One region of the Pseudomonas allii genome, then DNA from elsewhere that is predicted to be linked to it. Evidence: riboswitches for the same ligand, from Rfam matches in the RefSeq annotation. Region 1 holds a riboswitch; each other region holds the start of a gene.

Region 1 (6,951 bases):
CCAGCGTTCCAGCACCGCCTGGCGATTGGCTTCGGGCAGGCGCTGGAACATCGTCTCGTACTCGTCCAGGCCCAGGCTTTGATGGCAAGGGCGCAGGTCGAGGCTGTCCAGGTCGTTGGTGACGCCGCCGAGCAAATCATGGATCAGCGCCGTGCCGCTGTCGGGCAATACGTCCGGCAGCGGATAGCCTTCGGCTTGCAAGGCACGCAGGATATTCAGCGCCGCCGCCGGCGTATCCAGGCCCACACCGTTGCCGATGCGACCGTCGCGGGTCGGGTAGTTGGCGAGGATCAGCGCAATGCGTTTATCCGCATTCGGCACCCGCGCCAACTCGACCCAACGCCGCGCCAGCTCGGCGACAAAATCCATGCGTTCGGGCGCGGCGCGGTAGCACACCACATCCGACTGGCTGCGCTCGCTGCGCCAGGCCAGGTCCTTGAAGCTGATGGGCCGGCTGATGATGCGTCCATCCAGCTCCGGCAACGCGATGTGCATCGCCAGGTCGCGGGGGCCGAGGCCCTGCTCGCTGGCTTCCCAGCCGGGCTGGTTGTCCTGGGCGCAGATGGCCTGGATCACCGGGATATTGCGGCGAAACGGGCGCAAATGCGGCGCTTCAGGGCTGGATTGGGCGAAGCCGGTGGTGTTCAGGATCACCGCCGCGCCGACCTCATCCAGCAGCTCCTCGACCACCGCCAGGCAGCCGGGTTCTTTCAAACTGGCCACCGCCATCGGTAACGGGTTGAGGCCCGCCGCGTGCAGGCGCTGGCAAAACACATCGATAAAACCGGTATTGGCCGCCTGCAAATGGGAGCGGTAGAACAGCACCGCCGCCACCGGCCAGTCGGCGTTCCAGTCTGCCTGCCAATGGTTCAGGCGGGCGTTGGCATGGTGCGGGTGATAGATCGCCGTGCGTGGCAGGGTGTGTGGCTCGCCCCAGGCATAGTCGCGACCCAGGTAAGCGCTGGCCAGGCAGCGATAGAAATCCAGGGCATTGCCCAGGCCGCCCTGACGCAGGAAGTGCCACAGCCGATCACGTTCTTCTGCACCGACGGTGCTCAGCCCGCTGAGTTCCGGGTCCGGGCGATCATCCCCCGGCACCAGGATCAGTTGCACACCGAGCTCGGCCAGTTCCACCAGGCGCTCGATGCCGTAGCGCCAGTAACCGATACCGCCATGCAGCGAGATCAGGATGACCTTGGCATGGCGCAGCACTTCATCGACGTACAGGTCGACCGAGGCATGGTTCTGCACCTGCATCGGGTTGGCCAGGCGCAGGCTCGGGTAGTCGTCGGGCAACTGCTGGGCCGCTTCGGCCAGCAGTGCCAGGCTGGAATCGCCGCTGCACAGGATCACCAGGTCAGCGGGGGTTTGTCCGAGGTCGGCAATATTGTCGTCCGAGACGAAACCACCGGGCTGGGTCCTGAGCAGGTGCATGGGTCAGACGCTGAGCGCGGCGCGCAGTTGCGCTTCGAGGCCCGCCGCGTCCAGTTCCTGGCCGATCAGCACCAGGCGCGTGGTGCGCGCTTCGTCGGCGCCCCAGGCACGGTCGAAGTGCTTGTCGAACCGCGTGCCCACACCCTGGATCAGCAGGCGCATCGGCTTGTTCGGGATGGCGGCGAAACCTTTGACGCGCAGGATGCCGTGTTGCACCACCAGTTGCGTCAGAGCGTCGAGCAGCAGCGCTTCGTCGGCTTGCGGCAGGTCGATGGAGATCGAGTCGAACGCATCGTGGTCGTGGTCGTCTTCACCTTCGTGGTGATGATCGTGGTGGCTGTGGCGGCCGTCGATGTGCTCCTCGGAACCGGCGCCCAGGCCGATCAGTACATCCAGGGGCAAGCGACCGCTGCTGGCTTCGACGATCTTCACCGCCGGCGGCAGCTCTTCGGCGACTTCCAGGCGCACGCGGGCCAGGTCTTCGGCGCTGATCAGGTCGGTCTTGTTGAGGATCACCAGGTCGGCACTGGCCAGTTGGTCGGCGAACAGCTCGTGCAGCGGCGATTCGTGGTCCAGGTTGGGGTCGAGCTTGCGCTGGGCGTCCACTTGGTCCGGGAATGCCGCGAAGGTGCCAGCGGCGACGGCCGGGCTGTCGACCACGGTGATCACCGCGTCAACGGTGCAGGCGCTGCGGATTTCCGGCCACTGGAAGGCTTGTACCAACGGCTTTGGCAGCGCCAGGCCGGAGGTTTCGATAAGGATATGGTCAAGGTCACCGCGACGGGCGACCAGTTCGCGCATTACCGGGAAGAACTCCTCCTGCACGGTGCAGCACAGGCAGCCATTGGCCAATTCGTAGACGCGGCCGCTGGCCTCTTCTTCGGTGCAACCGATGGCGCATTGCTTGAGGATTTCACCGTCGATGCCCAGCTCGCCGAATTCATTGACGATCACCGCGATGCGACGGCCCTGGGCGTTGTCGAGCATATGGCGCAGCAGGGTGGTCTTGCCCGAGCCGAGGAAGCCGGTGACGATGGTGACGGGGAGTTTGGCCAGTGTTTTCATCGGATGCCCTTGGGGGCGGGCATATGGGACGATTGGCGCTGCGACGGCGCGCAGCAGCGGATTTCGTCACCGGATCACCCCGCCCGGTTGAAGTAGAAAATCGGTTGCGAGGCAGGTCTCCTGGCTTGGGGCTTGCAGGTCTTGCGACCGGCGCTGGCTGCGCCTTCCCGCCTTGTCGGCAGTGGCGTGGCAGTCAACTGGACCCTTTACAGTTGCGGGGGCAGCCGCGGCTTGGACCGCGTTCCCTTCTTAGCTTCGGCCTGGGCCGAAGAACCTCGAGGGTGCAAGGCTACGCAGTGCTTGGGGGATGGTCAATGATGGGGTTGGGTTGGCTTGTGTACATATCCGTTGCTGCGGTAACGGCTGATATTGGTTCCGCCCTTACGGCGGCTCACTTTGGAAAAGCCGGAATGCCGGCCCAGCCCAAAGTAAGCAAAGGGCTCTTGCTCCAACACTCGGCACCTCGCTTAGGCTCGGTATGCCCGTAATCCGACAGGGATTTGGGGGGCCGCCGCCCCGCGCCATCCATGGCGCGGGGCGGCTAAGATCAAAATCAAAAGCAGATCAAAAGTCAGAGCCACAGCCACAGCCACAGCCAGATCCAGATCCAGATCCAGATCCAGATCCAGATCCAGATCCAGAGCAAACCACCCTTCAACTGATACATGAAGATCAAACTGTGGGAGGGGGCTTGCCCCCGATGGCGGTGTGTCAGCCAACTCAGCAGTGACTGACACACTGCCATCGGGGGCAAGCCCCCTCCCACACTTTGACCGAGTACCGCCCATACAATCCGGTCGGCTCTAAGGCCGCCGCGCTCTTGTTTTTGATCTGGGGCGCCCCGTCAAACACGCAGGCCGAACGCAGGCTTGAATACGTGGGCCGCCGTAGGGGCGGAACCATAAGCCGCCGTTACCCAAATAACGGATATGTACCCACATACCCAATTGACTCCCCTCCCACCCCCATGCTCTCCTACACATCTTGTTTCGGGTGCCCTGCAAAGGGTGAAACGGGAAACCGGTGACTCATGCACACGCATGACAGTCCGGTGCTGCCCCCGCAACGGTAAGCGAGCGAAACGTCATATCCACTGTGCCAGGCGGCATGGGAAGGCGACGTTTTCAGGCATTGAGCCCCTCGCAAGCCCGGAGACCGGCCCGAAAAAATCAGATAACAAACCCGCGGTGGGCGGGCGCTGTTCAAAGCCCTGCGTGCCCGGCTCGCGGGGTTTTCATGCGCTCGTTTCACCCTGACACCTGAAAGGGACGCGCCATGTCGATCATCAGCAGCACTTCGCACTCCGCCAGCAGCACCTCTACCCTGAGCCAACGCCTGACCGCCGCCATCGGTGCGTCGATCCTCGGTGCGTGCCTGGTGTACTTCGCCGGTTTCTCGCACATTGAGGCAGTACACAACGCTGCCCACGATACCCGCCACAGCGCCGCGTTCCCGTGCCACTGAGACCTGCCGACATGATCAAGCGTATTGCGCAAACCGCAGGTTTCACCGGCCTTCTGGCTGCCCTGCTGCTGACCTTGCTGCAAAGTTTCTGGGTCGCCCCGCTGATCCTGCAGGCGGAGACCTTTGAAAAGGCCCCGGCAGCGACCGAGGTGCACGAGCACGCCGAAGGTGCGGCTGCACATACCCATGACGCCGAAGCCTGGGAGCCGCAAGACGGCTGGCAGCGCGTGCTGTCCACCACGGGCGGCAACCTGGTGGTCGCCGTTGGCTTCGCGTTGATGCTGGCCGGCCTGTACACCCTGCGTGCACCGACCCGTACCGCCCAAGGCCTGCTCTGGGGCTTGGCGGGCTACGCGACCTTTGTATTGGCGCCAACCCTGGGTCTGCCGCCCGAACTGCCAGGCACCGCAGCTGCTGACCTGGCACAACGGCAGATCTGGTGGATCGGTACCGCCGCGTCTACCGCTGCCGGTATCGCACTGATCGTGTTCGGGCGCAACTGGCTGCTCAAGGCGCTGGGCGCCGCGATCCTCGTAGTGCCGCACGTGATCGGCGCGCCACAACCGGAAGTGCATTCGATGCTGGCCCCGGAAGCACTGGAAGCGCAGTTCAAGATTGCTTCGCAGTTGACCAACGTGGCGTTCTGGCTGGCCTTGGGCCTGATCAGCGCCTGGCTGTTCCGGCGTAACCGTGACGATCAATACTCGGCGTGAAACTGGTCGTCGGCCTGGGCTGCCAGCGGGGCTGTGATGTTCACACCCTGCTGGCCCTGTTTGACGCCGCCCTCATCGAGGGCGGTATCGAGCGCCACCGCGTCAGCGCGCTGGCCAGCATTGATCGCAAACAGGAAGAACCCGGGCTGCTGGGCTTGGCCGCGCTGCTGAATCTGCCGTTGCAGTGCTTCAGCGCTGAACAACTGGCGATTTATGCAGACCGGTTGAGCCATCAATCGGACGTGGCTTTTGCCCACACCGGCTGTTACGGCATCGCCGAAAGCGCCGCCCTGGCCCTGGCCGAACACCTCGCCAACGCCCCTGCGCGCCTGCTGATCACCCGCCAGAAAACCGCCCAGGCCACATTTGCATTGGCGTGCGCCGACTGAAAACCCGATAATCGCCGCTTCCGATCATGAGCAGATTTCATGCTCGCCCGTTTTTCATCAGGATTCCCCATGACCGTCTACTTCATCGGCGCAGGCCCCGGCGACCCGGAATTGATCACCGTCAAGGGCCAGCGGCTGATCCGCAGTTGCCCGGTGATCATCTATGCCGGCTCGCTGGTGCCGGCGGCGGTACTGGAAGGTCATCAGGCAGAAACGCTGGTCAACAGCGCCGAATTGCACCTGAAACAGATCATCGACTTGATCAAGGCCGCCCATGCCAAGGGCCAGGATGTGGCGCGCGTGCACTCCGGTGACCCCAGCCTGTATGGCGCGATTGGCGAACAGATCCGCTATTTGCGCGAGCTGGGCGTCCCCTTCCAGATCATCCCTGGCGTCACGGCGGTGGCCGCTTGCGCGGCCCTGTTGGAAACCGAGCTGACCCTGCCCGACATCGCCCAGAGCGTGATCCTGACCCGCTATGCGGATAAAACCAGCATGCCGGCCGGTGAGGATTTCGACAGCTTGGCACGACATGGCACCACCATGGCGATTCATCTGGGGGTCAACCACCTGGACAAGATCGTTGCCGAACTGGCGCCGCACTATGGGGCGGATTGTCCGATTGCCGTGGTGCACCGGGCGACGTGGCCGGATCAGGATTGGGCGGTCGGCACCCTCAGCGACATTGCCGAAAAAGTAGCGGCCAAGGGGTTTCGGCGCACGGCGTTGATTGTGGTGGGTCGGGTGTTGGCGAGTGACAGTTTCAGTGAGTCATCGTTGTACCGAGCGGGGCATGCGCACCTTTATCGACCTTGACAATCAACATCACAAAAAACACATAACCTTTTGATTTTAATAAATTAATACAAAACAAAAAATCTGACAGCTCGATTTTCTCGCTTAACATTCAACATTAGGTGGATGGCTCAACTCACTGAATTTTAAGCATAAAAAAACGGCGCTCACGGGGCGCCGTTTTTTATGTCCGCAGCGAACGCCTTACTCAGTAGTAGGCGTTTTCTTTCTGCGTGTGGTCGGTCACGTCACGTACGCCCTTGAGCTCCGGAATACGCTCGAGCAAGGTGCGCTCGATACCCTCACGCAAGGTCACGTCCGCCTGGCCACAACCCTGACAGCCGCCGCCGAACTTGAGCACGGCAATCCCGTCTTCAACCACGTCGATCAGGCTGACCTGGCCGCCATGGCTGGCCAGACCAGGGTTGATCTCGGTCTGCAGGTAGTAGTTGATACGCTCGTTGACCGGGCTGTCGGCGTTGACGTTAGGCACCTTGGCGTTAGGCGCCTTGATGGTCAATTGGCCGCCCATGCGATCGGTGGCGTAATCGACCACGGCATCGTCAAGGAACGCTTCGCTGAAGGCATCGATGTACGCGGTGAAGCTTTTCAGCCCCAGGGCGGTGTCTTCAGGCTTCTCTTCGCCGGGCTTGCAGTAGGCAATGCAAGTCTCGGCATACTGGGTGCCGGGCTGGGTGATAAAGACGCGGATACCGATACCCGGGGTGTTCTGCTTGGACAGCAGGTCGGCCAGGTAATCGTGGGCGGCGTCGGTAATGGTTATGGCAGTCATGGAAACTCCTCACAGGCTTGCCGGCAGTTTACGCCAAAATATTACGCAGGTACAAAGTCCTAGTGTTTTTGTCGGGATAGGTTTTTTTGGGGGGACGGTGTACATATCCGTTATTTGGGTAACGGCGGAACCATAGGTGGCCGTTAACGAAGAAACGGATATGCCCCCCCAACAAAAAACCTCACAAATTCTCATACCGATTCATGTCCAACACCCCTTCCTCCACCGGCGTAGTCTCACGAATGTACTGCGACAAATCATGGAAATACTGCCAGAACAGCGGATGGCTGCGCCGCAC
Region 2 (6,951 bases), 2.0 Mb from region 1:
TGGGTGTGCGTCTGCGTGACGACGCCACCTTCATCAACTACTACCCAGGCGCCAATGCCGCTGCACTCGGCTATGTCGAGCGGCTCTGCGAAGCCGACGCCGGGTGGACCGAAAGCCTGATCTACCTGTGGGGCAAGCACGGCGTAGGGCGTACCCACCTGTTGCAGGCTGCGTGCCTGCGGTTCGAGCAGATGGGCGAACCGGCGGTGTACCTGCCGTTGGCTGAGTTGATGGACCGCGGTATCGGCATCTTCGACCATCTTGAGCAATACGAGTTGGTGTGCCTCGACGATCTGCAAGCGATCGCCGGCAAGGCGGATTGGGAAGAAGCGCTGTTTCACCTGTTTAACCGCTTGCGTGACAGCGGTCGGCGCCTGCTGATTGCCGCGTCGACTTCGCCCCGCGAGTTGCCGATCAAGCTGGCCGACCTCAAGTCGCGCATGACCCTGGCGCTGATCTTCCAGATGCGTCCGCTGTCCGACGAAGACAAATTGCGTGCCCTGCAACTGCGCGCATCCCGTCGCGGCCTTCACCTCACCGATGAAGTCGGGCACTTTATCCTTACTCGAGGTACCCGCAGCATGAGCGCATTGTTCGATTTGCTCGAACAGCTTGACCAGGCGTCCTTGCAGGCTCAACGAAAATTGACGATCCCATTTCTCAAAGAGACGCTAGGCTGGTAACTCGTTGAATTTACGCGGTTCGTCATTTTACGGGCGCCAGAAAACCTGCGCTTCAGCCCGTTTGGCTTCGCCTTCGAATCGATAAATGGAATTACGGCTTAGATGTCATAGTCCAATTGCGAAGTCACATAGATCACGATTGAATTTGCAAATCGATGTGATAGAAGGCATAGTCTCGACTTCTTTACATATCAGCCACGGTCGTGCCCATGCTAAATCGCTTCGCACCCCTCGTGCCCCTCGCACTCGTTACCCTGTTGTTTGGTTGCGCCTCCCACCCTCAGCAGGTGGCAGATCAGCAGAAACCACAGGTTCAAAATCAGGCAAAATTCGTTGCTGCACAATCTTCCTCTGTTTATGAGGAAGAAGTCGCAACGGAAAAGGAACTGGCCGACTTCGCCGGCAACAAGCCTTACCAGCTTCCAGTCCTGGCCGACAGCATCCTCGAACGCGGCATGTCCCTGATCGGTACCCGTTACCGTTTCGGTGGCACCTCTGAAGCCGGTTTCGACTGCAGCGGTTTCATCGGCTATCTGTTTCGCGAAGAAGCCGGCATGAACCTGCCGCGCTCCACCCGTGAAATGATCAACGTGAATGCACCGTTAGTCGCACGCAACAACCTCAAGCCTGGTGATCTGCTTTTCTTCAGTACGGCAGGCCGTGGTCGTGTCAGCCACGCCGGTATCTACCTGGGCGATAACCAGTTTATCCACTCCAGCAGCCGTCGCAGTGGCGGTGTCCGGGTCGATAACCTGGGTGACAGCTACTGGAGCAAAACCTTCATCGAAGCCAAGCGCGCACTCGCCATGGCCCCGACGACGGTTACCGCTAGCAAGTAAACTTAAAGTGATACTTGAAGTTTGACGTGTAAGCGCTAGAATCCCTGGACATTGTTGTAATCCGTTCGCGCGAGCTTTGCTTGCGCGTTCTGGTTTTCAGCGTTCGGCAGCGAAAGCCGCATCCAGACCAGGATTGTTCTGCACATGTCGACCTCGGCCCGCCTTATTCTCATTGTTTGCGCCGCGCTCCTCAGCGCCTGCGCAAGCCGCCCGCCGCCGCCCGCTCCCGTAGCGGTGAAGCCCAAGCCGGTGTTCAACTATTCCACCCAGAATTTCTCGCCCGCAGCCGAAGACGTACTCTTCCGTGCGCTGGGCCTGGTCGGCACGCCTTACCGTTGGGGCGGCAACACGCCGGACTCCGGGTTTGATTGCAGTGGCCTGATCGGGTTTGTCTTCCGCGATGCCGCTGGTATCTCCCTGCCGCGTACCACCCGTGAACTGATCGTGATGCGCGCCCAGGATGTCAGCGAGCAGAACCTGCAGACCGGCGACTTGCTGTTCTTCGCCACCGGTGGCGGTTCCCAGGTCAGCCACGCCGGGATCTACGTGGGTGAAGGCCGCTTTGTGCATGCGCCGCAAACCGGCGGCACCGTGAAGCTGGATACGTTGTCCAAGGCCTATTGGCAGAATGCCTACCTGAGCGCCAAGCGCGTGTTGCCGGGTAACCTGGCACGCAATCCTTAGCGCCAGACTCGAATCAAAATGTGGGAGGGAGCTTGCCCCCGATAGCAGTGTGTCAGCTAACGATCAATGGGCTGATCCACCGCCATCGGGGCAGCCCCCTCCCACAGTTGTTTTGTGGCAGCTTCAAGTACAGGTGAGGCAGTTGCTTTAATTGACGCTCCACCCCCAACCTACTACCCTTCGCCGCTTGTTCCAGGTGCTCTGTGACCCACGGGTCGATGGAGTGAAACAGGGAAGCCGGTGAGTGAGCGCACTTCTACACAGTGCCGCCGCGATTCCGGCGCTGCCCCCGCAACGGTAAATGAGTCAAGACGCTGCCTTTTGCCACTGTATCGCCTGCGATATGGGAAGGCGCAGCGTTGGCCTGCCTTCAAGCAGCACGCCACTCATGAGCCCGGAGACCGGCCTGCAACATCCAACAGCATCACGGTGGGCGATGCTTGGCTGTCTGTTTTTTCTTTTTCCCTGCCCGCCGTTTTTGTCCAGCCCCAACGGAGAGCTGCCATGACCGATTCCCCCGACCGCGACGAACGCCACCTGGCGCGCATGCTGCGCAAAAAAGCCGTGATCGACGAGCGCATCGCCAACTCCCCCAACGAATGCGGTCTGTTGCTGGTGCTGACCGGCAACGGCAAAGGCAAAAGCAGCTCCGCGTTCGGCATGTTGGCCCGAGCGATGGGCCACGGCATGCAGTGCGGCGTGGTGCAATTCATCAAGGGGCGTAACAGCACCGGTGAAGAATTGTTCTTCCGCCGCTTCCCCGAGCAGGTGCGTTTCCATGTGATGGGCGAAGGTTTCACCTGGGAAACCCAGGACCGCCAGCGTGACATCGCCGCCGCCGAAGCCGCCTGGGCGGTCTCCCGCGAATTGCTGCAAGACCCCTCTATCGGCCTGGTGGTGCTGGACGAGCTGAACATCGCGCTCAAGCACGGCTACCTTGACCTGGACCAGGTCCTCAGCGACCTGCAAGCCCGTCCGCCGATGCAACACGTGGTGGTCACCGGCCGTGGCGCCAAACCCGAGTTGATCGAAATGGGCGACACCGTCACCGAAATGGGCATGCTCAAGCACGCGTTCCAGGCCGGCATCAAGGCACAGAAGGGCGTCGAACTTTGAATCAGCCCCGTCATTGCCCAGCCGTGTTGATCGCCGCTCCGGCGTCCGGCCAGGGCAAAACCACCGTCACCGCCGCGCTTGCCCGTTTGCATCGCAACCTGGGGCGCAAGGTGCGCGTGTTCAAATGCGGCCCGGACTTCCTCGACCCCATGATTCACGAGCGCGCCAGCGGTGCGCCGGTGTATCAGTTGGATATGTGGATGGTGGGCGAGCAGGAAAGTCGTCGTTTGCTGTGGGAAGCGGCGGGGGAGGCGGACCTGATCCTGATCGAAGGCGTGATGGGCCTGTTCGACGGCACACCGTCCAGCGCCGACCTGGCACGACACTTCGGCGTGCCGGTGCTGGGGGTGATCGATGGCACAGCCATGGCGCAGACATTCGGTGCGTTGGCATTGGGCCTGGCGCGCTATCAGCCGGATCTGCCATTCGCCGGCGTACTGGCCAACCGGGTCGGCACCCTGCGTCATGCGCAACTGCTCGAAGGCAGCCTCACCGAGGGCCTGCGCTGGTATGGCGCGTTGTCACGCGAGACCGGTATCGAACTGCCTAGTCGCCACCTCGGCCTGGTGCAGGCCAGCGAGCTGAATGATCTCGACGTCCGCCTGGACGCCGCCGCCCAAGCCCTGGGCAGCAGTTGCGAAGTCGCCTTGCCGCCACCAGTGACGTTCGCTGCGCCGCAAGTGATCGAGGCTGAGCCCTTGCTCAAGGGCGTTCGCATTGCCGTGGCCCGCGATGAGGCCTTCGCTTTTACCTACGGCGCGAGTCTCGACCTGCTGCGCGCAATGGGCGCTGAGCTGGCGTTCTTCTCGCCGATTCACGATAGCCAGTTGCCCGATGCCGACAGCCTCTACCTGCCCGGCGGTTACCCGGAATTGCACCACCAGGCGCTGTCGGAAAACATCCCGATGCTCGAAGCCATTCGCGCTCACCACGCGGCCGGCAAACCCTTGCTCGCCGAATGTGGCGGCATGCTCTATCTGCTGGACTCGCTGACCGATGTCGACGGCACCCGCGCCGGACTGCTCGGCCTGTTGCAGGGCGACGCGGTGATGCAAAAGAAACTGGCGGCCCTGGCCCTGCAAAGCGTCGAATTGCCGGAAGGCACCCTGCGTGGCCATACCTATCACCATTCCCTGACCACCACTGAATGGCAGCCGATTGCCCGTGGCCTGAGCCCCAACGGCGGGCGCGGTGCCGAGGCGGTATACCGGCAGGGGCGGATGACGGCGTCCTACGTACATTTCTATTTCCCATCCAATCCCAAGGCGGTGGCCGCATTGTTTGCGCCCGATCCAGCTCTATGACTGACAACGCCTTTCCCGAGGCCGACCGCCAGGCTGTCTACCGTGCCATCGCCGAACGCCGCGACATGCGCCACTTCAGCGGCGGTACTGTCGCCCCCGAATTGCTCCACCGCCTGCTCCAGGCCGCACACCAGGCGCCCAGTGTCGGCCTGATGCAGCCCTGGCGCTTTATCCGCATCAGCGACCGTGCATTGCGTGGGCAGATTCAGCAACTGGTGGAAGAAGAACGCGTGCGCACCGCCGAAGCCCTGGGCGAGCGCTCCGATGAGTTCATGAAGCTCAAGGTCGAAGGCATTCACGACTGCGCCGAAGTGCTGGTGGCGGCGTTGATGGATGATCGCGAGCGGCACATCTTCGGGCGTCGCACCCTGCCGGAAATGGACATGGCGTCATTGTCCTGTGCTATCCAGAATTTGTGGCTGGCGGCGCGGGTCGAAGGCCTGGGCATGGGCTGGGTCTCGTTGTTCGAGCCCCAGGCGCTGGCCGATCTGCTGGGCTTGCCGCCCGGCGCGAAACCCCTGGCCGTGTTGTGCCTGGGGCCGGTGGCCGAGTTCTATCCGGCACCGATGTTGCAGCTCGAAGGCTGGACCGAACCACGGCCGTTGAGTGACATGTTGTATGAAAATGCCTGGGGAGTGAGTCAATGAGTGTGGCCTTGCTGTGTGTCGCTGCAGTCGCGCTGGATGCGCTGCTGGGCGAACCCAGGCGCTGGCATCCGCTGGTGGCGTTCGGCAATTTCGCCGGGCGCATCGAGCAGCGTTTCAATACCGGTGGCCGTGGCTGGCGCAGCCATGGCGTGACCGCGTGGTTTATCGCCGTGGTGCCGCTGACGCTGCTGGCCACGGCCTTATCGTGGGCGCCGTACATCGGCTGGGTGCTGGAGACCCTGGCGCTGTACTGTGCCCTCGGCATGCGCAGCCTTGGCGAGCATGTGATTCCGGTAGCCCAGGCCCTGCGCAGTGATGACCTGGAGGAAGCGCGCAAGCGTGTGAGCTATCTGGTCAGCCGTCAGACCAGCGAGCTGGACCGCACCGAAGTTGCCCGTGCCGCCACCGAATCGGTGCTGGAGAACGGCAGCGATGCGGTGTTCGCTGCGATTTTCTGGTTTATGGTGGCCGGCGTGCCGGGCGTGGTGCTTTACCGCCTGAGCAACACCCTCGACGCCATGTGGGGGTATCGCAACGAGCGCTTTGAGCGTTTCGGTTGGGCGGCGGCAAAAATCGACGACGTGCTGAATTACATTCCCGCACGCCTGGTGGCGTTGACCTACGCCGTGCTGGGCAAGACGCGCCTGGCGCTCAAATGCTGGCGCACCCAAGGCCCGACCTGGGACAGTCCCAATGCCGGTCCGGTGATGGCTGCCGGTGCTGGTGCCCTGGGTGTTGAGCTGGGCGGTGCGGCGATCTATCACGGTGAAGTGCACCATCGCCCGCAACTGGGCGAAGGCCCGGCGGCGGATGCCGATTCCATCGAACGGGGCTGGCAACTGGTGCAGCGCGGCGTATGGTTGTGGCTGCTGATCCTATGCGCGGGGGCGCAATTCTATGCTTGAGCACGGTGGCCGGCTGCGCAAGGCAGCGATTCAATACGGGATAGCCGAAGCCGACTGGCTCGACCTGTCCAGCGGTCTCGCGCCCTGGCCCTGGCCGATCCCCGAGATCCCCTTGCGCGCCTGGGCGCGCCTGCCGGAAACCGACGACGGCCTGGAGCAGGCCGCCAGCGAATACTACGGTGCTGCGCATCTGTTGCCAGTGCCGGGTTCCCAGGCGGCGATCCAGTTGCTGCCGCGGCTGCGTCGCGCGGGCAAGGTCGGCGTGCTGTCGCCGTGCTATGCCGAACACGCCGAAGCCTGGCGCCGCGCCGGTTATGTTGTGCGCGAAGTGCAGGAGCAGGAAGTCGACTTCTTCCTGGATGGCCTCGACGTGCTGGTGGTGGTCAACCCCAATAATCCGACCGGCCTGAGCCTGACCCCGCAACGACTGCTGGATTGGCACTCGCGGCTGGCCCAGCGCGGCGGCTGGTTAGTGGTGGACGAAGCCTTCATGGATGTGACCCCGCAACTGAGCCTGGCGGGCCAGGCGCATCAGGTCGGTTTGATCGTGCTGCGCTCGTTCGGCAAGTTCTTCGGCCTGGCCGGCGTGCGACTGGGCTTCGTGTTGGCCGAGCGCAAGTTACTCAAGTTACTCGCCGAGCAGCTCGGCCCCTGGGCGGTCAGCGGGCCGACGCGGGTGCTGGGCCAAGTGTGCCTGCGCGACACGGCCGGGCATGCACTGCAACGTGCGCGTTGCATCGAGGCGGGCCAGCGCTTGTTCGCGTTGCTGGAGC
Region 3 (6,951 bases), 1.6 Mb from region 1:
GCGGCTGAATGCAAAGTGGTCGACTCCGTACCCGTGCGCATCCTGCGGCCAAGCGGCAAGCCCAAGGGCGTGGTGCTGGATATCCACGGTGGCGGCTGGGTGATCGGCAATGCGCAGATGGATGACGACCTCAACCTGGGCATGGTCCACGCCTGCGAGGTGGCGGTGGTGTCGGTGGATTATCGGCTGGCGGTCGACACGCCGGTGCAAGGGCTGATGGACGACTGCCTGGCGGCGGCGCGTTGGTTGCTCACGACCGATGAGTTTGCCGGGCTGCCGGTGATCGTGGTCGGCGAATCGGCCGGCGGGCACTTGGCGGCGGCGACGTTGCTGGCGTTGAAGCAATGGCCGCAACTGCTCCAGCGCGTGTGCGGGGCGGTGTTGTATTACGGCGTGTACGACTTGACCGGCACCCCGAGCGTACGTGCGGCGGGGCCGCAAACATTGCTGCTGGACGGCCCTGGCATGGTCGAAGCGCTGAGCATGCTGACACCGGGCCTGAGCGATGATGAGCGTCGGCAACCGCCGTTATCGCCGTTGTATGGCGACTTCGAAGGCCTGCCACCGGCGTTGATGTTTGTGGGGGAGTTGGACCCGTTGAAGGATGACACGTTGTTGATGGCTGAGCGTTGGCCGGGGGCAGAGGCGCATCTGTTGCCGGAGGCGGCGCATGGGTTTATTCATTTTCCGGTGGTGATGGGGACGCAAGTGCTTGCCTATAGCCGTGAGTGGATAAGCCAGCGGATGAACGGGGAAGTACTCAACCTTCCATCGTCCGATTAATCTTTCGCCTTTCAATACAGCGCCAAGGAAAAAACGTGCCTGTGAACTCACTTAGCCTACGCCCGGCGATTGTCACTGACCTCCCGTCAATCTACCGAGGGGAGTTGGCCTACATCCAACGGTGGGAGCCCACCCAGGAAGCCGGCTGGCGCTCGCAGGTGGAGCGCAACCTCGCTTTGTGGGTCGATAACTTCGAGCTGCTCACTGTAGCGGTGCTCGACGGTCAATTTGTCGGGTATTCGCTATGGAGACCCGAGGACAGTTTTGCCGAGCTGTACACGATCAACGTCAGCGAAGCTTATCGGCGCAACGGGATAGGTCGGGCATTACTGCAGGCTTATGGGGTTGCGGCGCGGGGCAGCGGCTGCACTCACCTGAGTTTAAGCGTGCGCCCAGACAAACCTGCCCGGCTGATGTATGAATGTGCAGGGTTTATCGCGGTGGGGACAGACGCCCATGGTTACCTTCGCTATGAGCGCGCAAATGAATTGGGAACTTAAAACTTGATCGATTAGTCAGGTTGTTCGGTTGCTCTTATTCTCTAAAAAGGACTCCCCATGCGCGAATACACCCTCGATTACTTGTTCAACAATGAGTCCCGCACCCATGTGTTCGAACTCAAGCAACCCCAATTGCCGGTGCATGAAGCGGCATTGCACCTGCTACAGCTGCATTTTGGCGACGCCGAGAATGGCTTGATCCTGCCGCCCGCGGATGCCAGCCCGGATGAAATTCTGGAGCAAGCGCAGGTGGTGGGGATTACGCAGATAGCCGTTGCATGAGTTCACGCCCGATCATTCAGGTGGCCACTGCGGCGGATATCCCTGAGGTATTGAGGTTCGTGTTGCAAGCCCGTGCCGAGCTTTTCCCCAAGCTCAGAGCGACGGGGATGCCGACGGACTTGGCGCGTTTCGAGGCGATCTATCTGCACGGCGATGGACGATTTCTGATCGCACGTGATGAGGGCCAGATCGTCGCTGCCATTGGCTATCTGCCCTATGACGGGCGTTTCCCGCAGCTGAATTACCAGGGCCGCAAGACGGTGGAAGTGGTGCGCTTGTTCGTAGCGCCAGGGTTTCGCCGTTTTGGCTTGGCGGGGCAGTTGTATCGTGCGTTGGAAGCGCTGGCGCAGGCGGATGAGGTTGAGGTGATGTACCTGCATACCCACCCGTTTTTGCCGGGGGCGATTGAGTTCTGGGTTCGGCAGGGGTTTGAGGTGGTGGATGTGGAAGCAGACCCGGCCTGGCGGACGACGCATATGCAGCGGTCCCTATAGACCTGTGGCGAGCGGGCTTTTGTGGCAAGTGGGCTTGTTATGGCGAGCGGGCTTAATGTGGCGAGCGGGCTTGCCCCGCGTTGGGCTGCGAAGCAGCCCTGAAACCCTGCGCCTCGGTTCGACCTGGAGGAATGCAGCGGCTTTATTGGGGCTGCTTCGCAGCCCAGCGCGGGGCAAGCCCGCTCGCCACGATAAACCGCTATTCCAGCATTAAGCCGGGCGCAGCCGCAGGATCTGCGCCCCATCAAACGGGTCCGTCAGGTAATGCGCCTGCACCCCGAACGTCTCCTGCAAGCGCTGCGGCGTCAGCACTTGCAGCGGTTTGCCCAGGGCCACCAACCTCCCGCGATCCAGCACCGCCAGGCGGTCACAGGTCAGCGCCTGGTTAAGGTCATGCAACGCAATCAAGGTCGTCACGGGCAGCGCCTGCACACCCTTCAAGATCGCCAACTGATGCTGGATATCCAGGTGGTTGGTTGGCTCATCCAGCAACAGAATCTGCGGCCGTTGCGCCAATGCACGGGCGATGTGCACGCGTTGGCGTTCACCGCCCGAGAGGCTGCGCCAGGCGCGGTGGCCCAGGTGGATGGCGTCGACGTCGTGCAGGGCTTGCTTCACGATGGCGTCGTCTTCAACGGACCACGGGCTTAATGCCGACAACCACGGCGTACGGCCCAGGGCCACGGCGTCGAACACGCGGATGGCGTCGTCGGTGTCGGCCTGTTGCTCCACCACCGCCAGTTGCTGGGCGATGGCGCGGCGGGACAGCGTGCCCAGGCGCTGGCCGCCCAGCAGCACTTCGCCGCACGCCGGAGCACGCAAGCCGGCGAGCAGCTTGAGCAAGGTGGATTTGCCGGAACCGTTCGGTCCGACAATCCCCAGGGTTTCACCCAACTGCACGTCCAGATGAATATCCCGCAGCAACTCGGCCTCGCGCACCTTGAAGCCCAGCCCGCGGCAGCTCAATACGCTCATCGCGCATTCCTCCGGCCGATCAGGATCAGCGCAAACACCGGCGCACCGACCAGCGCGGTGACCACACCGACCGGAATCACCTGGCCCTTGATCAGCGTGCGCGACAGCACGTCCGCCGCGATCAGAAACAACGCGCCACCCAACGCGCTGGCGGGCAACAGCCGCGAATGCCCGGTGCCAAGCAACAGGCGCACGGCATGGGGAATCACCAGCCCGACAAAGCCGATAGAGCCGACAATCGACACCATCACCGCCGTCACCAGCGCCGCGCAGCCCACCAGCACAAACTGCACGCGACGCACCGGGATGCCAAGGGACGCCGCCGAGTCGCTGCCAAAGGTAAACGCATCCAGCGCCCGGCGGTGCCACAGGCACACGGCCAAGCCGACGACCGCCACCGGCACCGCCAGCCACACCGAGGGCCAGCGCACGCCGCTGAGGTTGCCGAGCAGCCAGAACATAATGCCGCGGGCCTGTTCGGAACTGGCCGACTTGGTGATCAGGAACGCGGTGAGCGCATTGAACAATTGCGAGCCGGCAATGCCGGCGAGGATGATCTGCCCGGTGCCGCTGGCCGAACCGCTGGCCCGTGCCAACAGGATCACCAGGGCAAACGCCGCCATCGCGCCGACAAATGCGCCCGCCGACAACGAAATCAAACCGCCGCCCACCCCCATCAACGCCACCAGCACCGCACCGGTCGAAGCGCCGGCGCTGATGCCCAGCAGGTAGGGATCGGCCAGCGGGTTGCGCAACAGCGATTGCAGGATCACCCCGCAGGTCGCCAGCCCGGCACCGCAGGCGGCGGCGACCAGGGCGCGGGTGAGGCGGTAATTCCACACCACGCCTTCATCGATGGGGTCGAGCACGTAGCCGGCGGCCCACAGTTTGTTGGCGAGTACCTTGAGCACCACCTGTGGCGAGATGGCGGTTTCGCCGATGGCCACGCCGGCGAGCACGGCAACCAGGAGCAGGGCCAGGGCGAGCAGGGTGCGCATCATTTTGGCAGGTCGTAGCCGTCGATGGCCGTGGCCAGTTGTTCAAGGCCGTCGAACATGCGGATGCTGGCCTGCAACGCCAAGGCGTCGAGGATGATGATGCGGTTGTTTTTCACCGCGTCCATGTTGCGCGTGACCGGGTCGCTACGCAGGAAGGCGAGTTTCTTTTCATGGTCGTCGGCCGGGTAGCGGCGGCGGTCCATGCGGGCGATGACGAGGAAGGTCGGGTTGGCCTTGGCGATGGTTTCCCAACCCACGGCTGGCCACTCTTCATCCGACTGCACCACGTTGGAAACGCCCAGGGTTTGCAGCATGAATTCGGGGATACCCTTGTGGCCAGCCACGTACGGGTCGCTGGCCATCTCGGCACTGGAGAACCACACCAGCGCGCTGGCCTGCTTGAGGCCTTTGCCCTGCACGGTGGCGACGGACTTGGCCAGACGCGCCTTGAGTTCATCGTTCAACTGCTGGCCGCGATCCTGTACATCGAAGATCTGCGCCAGTTGGCTGATGCTTTTATAAATGGTCTCGATGCGAAACGGTTCCAGCCGCGTGCCATCGGCGCCCACCAGGTTGTCCTTGCCTTCGCAGTCGGAGGGTAGCAGGTAGGTGGGAATCTTCAGTTCATGGAACTGCTCGCGGGTGCCGACCACGCCTTGCGGCCCCACCACCCATTCCAGCTCGGCGGCCACCAGTTGCGGACGCTTGGCGATCACCGCTTCGAAGCTCGGCTCGTTGTTGGCCAAACGCTCGATGTTGTCGTTCTGCGCCTTGTACTGCGGCAACACGCTGTTGAACCACAGCGAGGTGCCCACCACTTTATCGCCGACGCCCAGGGCGTAGAGCATCTCGGTGGCGGCCTGGCCGATGGTCACGCTGCGGGCGGGGGCTTGCGGGAAGGTGATCGGGCTGCCGCAGTTTTCCACGGTCAGCGGGTAGTGAGTGGGCGCGGCGTGGGCCAGGGCACAGAAGCCAACACCTGTAAGCAGGGCGATAACGCGTGGCAGCATGGGGCGATCTCCGAGTGAAGCGTACGTGCCATTCGGAAATTCACTCTCGGGCGCCGGGGGCGCGACAGGCAAGAATGTCCTTCCCGGACACCCCGCCGGTTAGTGATTGAGCTTGGGCCGGCAGGTCTCCTGACTGATGCGTCGTCGCCACGCTCCAGCCTTCCCGGACGAGGTCCAGTGGCATCGAGGAGCAGGCTCAGCACCTACAGTTGCGGGGGCAGTTCCGATTGGCGCGGGTGTACCGCGCCTCGTATTCCCTATTAGTCCCGTTTGGGAACCGGCGCGGTATGGTAGTCGATCACGCGGTCGAGCGGGAGGCCGTGAAACCAGCGGTGGCGCTTTGAAGGTGGGGCTCCTATGATGCGCAGCCCATGGATCGCTTTATCATAAGGAATAGACAGTGAAATTATTCGTCGCGCTCGCCCTCGCCGCCGCTCTCGTCGGTTGTGCCACCCAGGGTAAATCTGAAAAGCAGATTCTTGATGAGGCCGCCTCCGCCTATGTCAAGTCGATGCCGGCTGGGTCGGACAAGCTCCGGCTGCATACGATGAGCATCCCCAAAAGCGGTATGTTCGGCGATACCCTGGCGATTTCCATGGCGGGTGAGCAAAATGCCGCGCACCTCAGGGCAGAGCTGCTCGATGCCAAACGCTTGGGCGATGTGTTCTTTTTGATTATCGGTGCTAGCACGCCGGTTGATGTTGCGGTGATCGGCAAAGCAGTCGAAGGGCAAAACTTAAAGGGTATGCAGATTTACTACTCAGGCACTGAGGCGCAGAAAGACGCCGTGCGTGCGACAGTCGAGAAAACGCAGGCGCAGTTTCATTACATCAATGCGCAATGATGGCTAGCCCGTTGACTCGCCTGAGTACGGCGCCGGACCTGTGGCGAGCGGGCTTGTCCCGCGTTGGGCTGCGCAGCAGCCCCCAAAACCTGCGACTGAAGAGTGCCTGACTCACGGCATTCCTCCTTCCAGGGTCGCTTCGCAACCCAACGCGGGACAAGCCCGCTCGCCACAGTTGCAGTGCTCACCCTTGATGGAATCGTATCAGCCAGATCAAGAGCGGCTCGCTTCGCGTCGTGGTGAGTGTCGGTTGTCAACGCGGATCAACCTGTGAAGCGTTGGTCAGAGACGAATGTCTTCAGGCCCCTGGATCAGCGCTTCAATCCGCGTGCCGGTGGCGCGTTCTTCGTTGCTGAAGCCGTCGTAGTCGGCCAGGTTGCCGAAGCGGATGCCGGTCAGGCGCTCGATCTGGATCACACTGCGCTGGTAGGTGCGCAGCTGGCCGAACACCAGCTCCAACTGGCCCAGTTCGCGGCTCTGATCGATCATGTAGGCGCTGGCCGAAGGCTTGCCGTCATCGCTGAGGTAGGCGACCACTTTCCAGAACGCCTTGGGGATCTGCACGCCCCGGTACACGCGGTCGTCGTCGGCGAACACCGGGCCGCTGAACACCGTGGCCCGGGCTTTCCAGCGCTGGGTGTTGTCGAGGATGTAGTCTTCGAGTTCCAGCCAGGTCTTCTGGTTGAACCCGCTCATCTGCGGTGAGCAGTTGGTGAAGTGGAAGGTGTCGAGGTTGGCGGTTTGCGCCACATCGCCCCAATTGGGGTCCTGGCGGCGCACCAGGTGGCCGCGATCGAGGCCATTGCTGGCGTAGAGCGCTTCGCCGACTTGGGCGTCGACCGGCAGGCGGCCATCGTAGGCCCAGGTGTCGTTGCTTCGGATGATGTCCACATGCTGGCCGCCGTCGATGTTGACGCCCACATACAGCGCGAGGCGCTTGGCACGTGACATCGTGATGGAGAAGTGCGTGTAGTCCAGGCGCTTCTGGGCATCGCTCGTCAACGCCTCCTCCAGTGTGGGCCAGGGCACCCCGAAGCTGCCAAGAAAGTCATCTGCGTAACCGCG

What was found. Region 1 has a riboswitch for cobalamin ahead of ACZ445_RS12885 (CbtB domain-containing protein). Riboswitches for the same ligand answer to the same signal wherever they lie in the genome.
Positions count from the first base shown of each region.
Region 2: another riboswitch for cobalamin. It lies ahead of cobO (cob(I)yrinic acid a,c-diamide adenosyltransferase); the one in region 1 lies ahead of ACZ445_RS12885 (CbtB domain-containing protein).
Region 3: another riboswitch for cobalamin. It lies ahead of ACZ445_RS20585 (ABC transporter substrate-binding protein); the one in region 1 lies ahead of ACZ445_RS12885 (CbtB domain-containing protein).

Region 1 is NZ_AP039450.1:2,861,620-2,868,570, reverse strand. It holds gene cobN (cobaltochelatase subunit CobN) at 1-1,434, opposite strand, end outside; gene cobW (cobalamin biosynthesis protein CobW) at 1,438-2,499, opposite strand; cobalamin riboswitch at 2,593-2,792, opposite strand; cobalamin riboswitch at 3,474-3,677, shown strand; gene ACZ445_RS12885 (CbtB domain-containing protein) at 3,775-3,963, shown strand; gene ACZ445_RS12880 (CbtA family protein) at 3,975-4,676, shown strand; gene ACZ445_RS12875 (cobalamin biosynthesis protein) at 4,673-5,065, shown strand; gene cobM (precorrin-4 C(11)-methyltransferase) at 5,135-5,881, shown strand; gene nfuA (Fe-S biogenesis protein NfuA) at 6,069-6,653, opposite strand; gene ACZ445_RS12860 (fatty acid cis/trans isomerase) at 6,835-6,951, opposite strand, start outside.
Region 2 is NZ_AP039450.1:4,819,486-4,826,436, reverse strand. It holds gene hda (DnaA regulatory inactivator Hda) at 1-683, shown strand, start outside; gene ACZ445_RS21995 (C40 family peptidase) at 893-1,522, shown strand; gene ACZ445_RS21990 (C40 family peptidase) at 1,667-2,206, shown strand; cobalamin riboswitch at 2,384-2,630, shown strand; gene cobO (cob(I)yrinic acid a,c-diamide adenosyltransferase) at 2,711-3,322, shown strand; gene ACZ445_RS21980 (cobyrinate a,c-diamide synthase) at 3,319-4,626, shown strand; gene bluB (5,6-dimethylbenzimidazole synthase) at 4,623-5,273, shown strand; gene cbiB (adenosylcobinamide-phosphate synthase CbiB) at 5,270-6,178, shown strand; gene cobD (threonine-phosphate decarboxylase CobD) at 6,171-6,951, shown strand, end outside.
Region 3 is NZ_AP039450.1:4,510,842-4,517,792, reverse strand. It holds gene ACZ445_RS20615 (alpha/beta hydrolase fold domain-containing protein) at 1-783, shown strand, start outside; gene ACZ445_RS20610 (GNAT family N-acetyltransferase) at 888-1,283, shown strand; gene ACZ445_RS20605 (hypothetical protein) at 1,341-1,565, shown strand; gene ACZ445_RS20600 (GNAT family N-acetyltransferase) at 1,562-2,059, shown strand; gene ACZ445_RS20595 (ABC transporter ATP-binding protein) at 2,270-3,034, opposite strand; gene ACZ445_RS20590 (FecCD family ABC transporter permease) at 3,031-4,035, opposite strand; gene ACZ445_RS20585 (ABC transporter substrate-binding protein) at 4,032-5,042, opposite strand; cobalamin riboswitch at 5,145-5,339, opposite strand; gene ACZ445_RS20580 (hypothetical protein) at 5,443-5,886, shown strand; gene ACZ445_RS20575 (DNA/RNA non-specific endonuclease) at 6,169-6,951, opposite strand, start outside.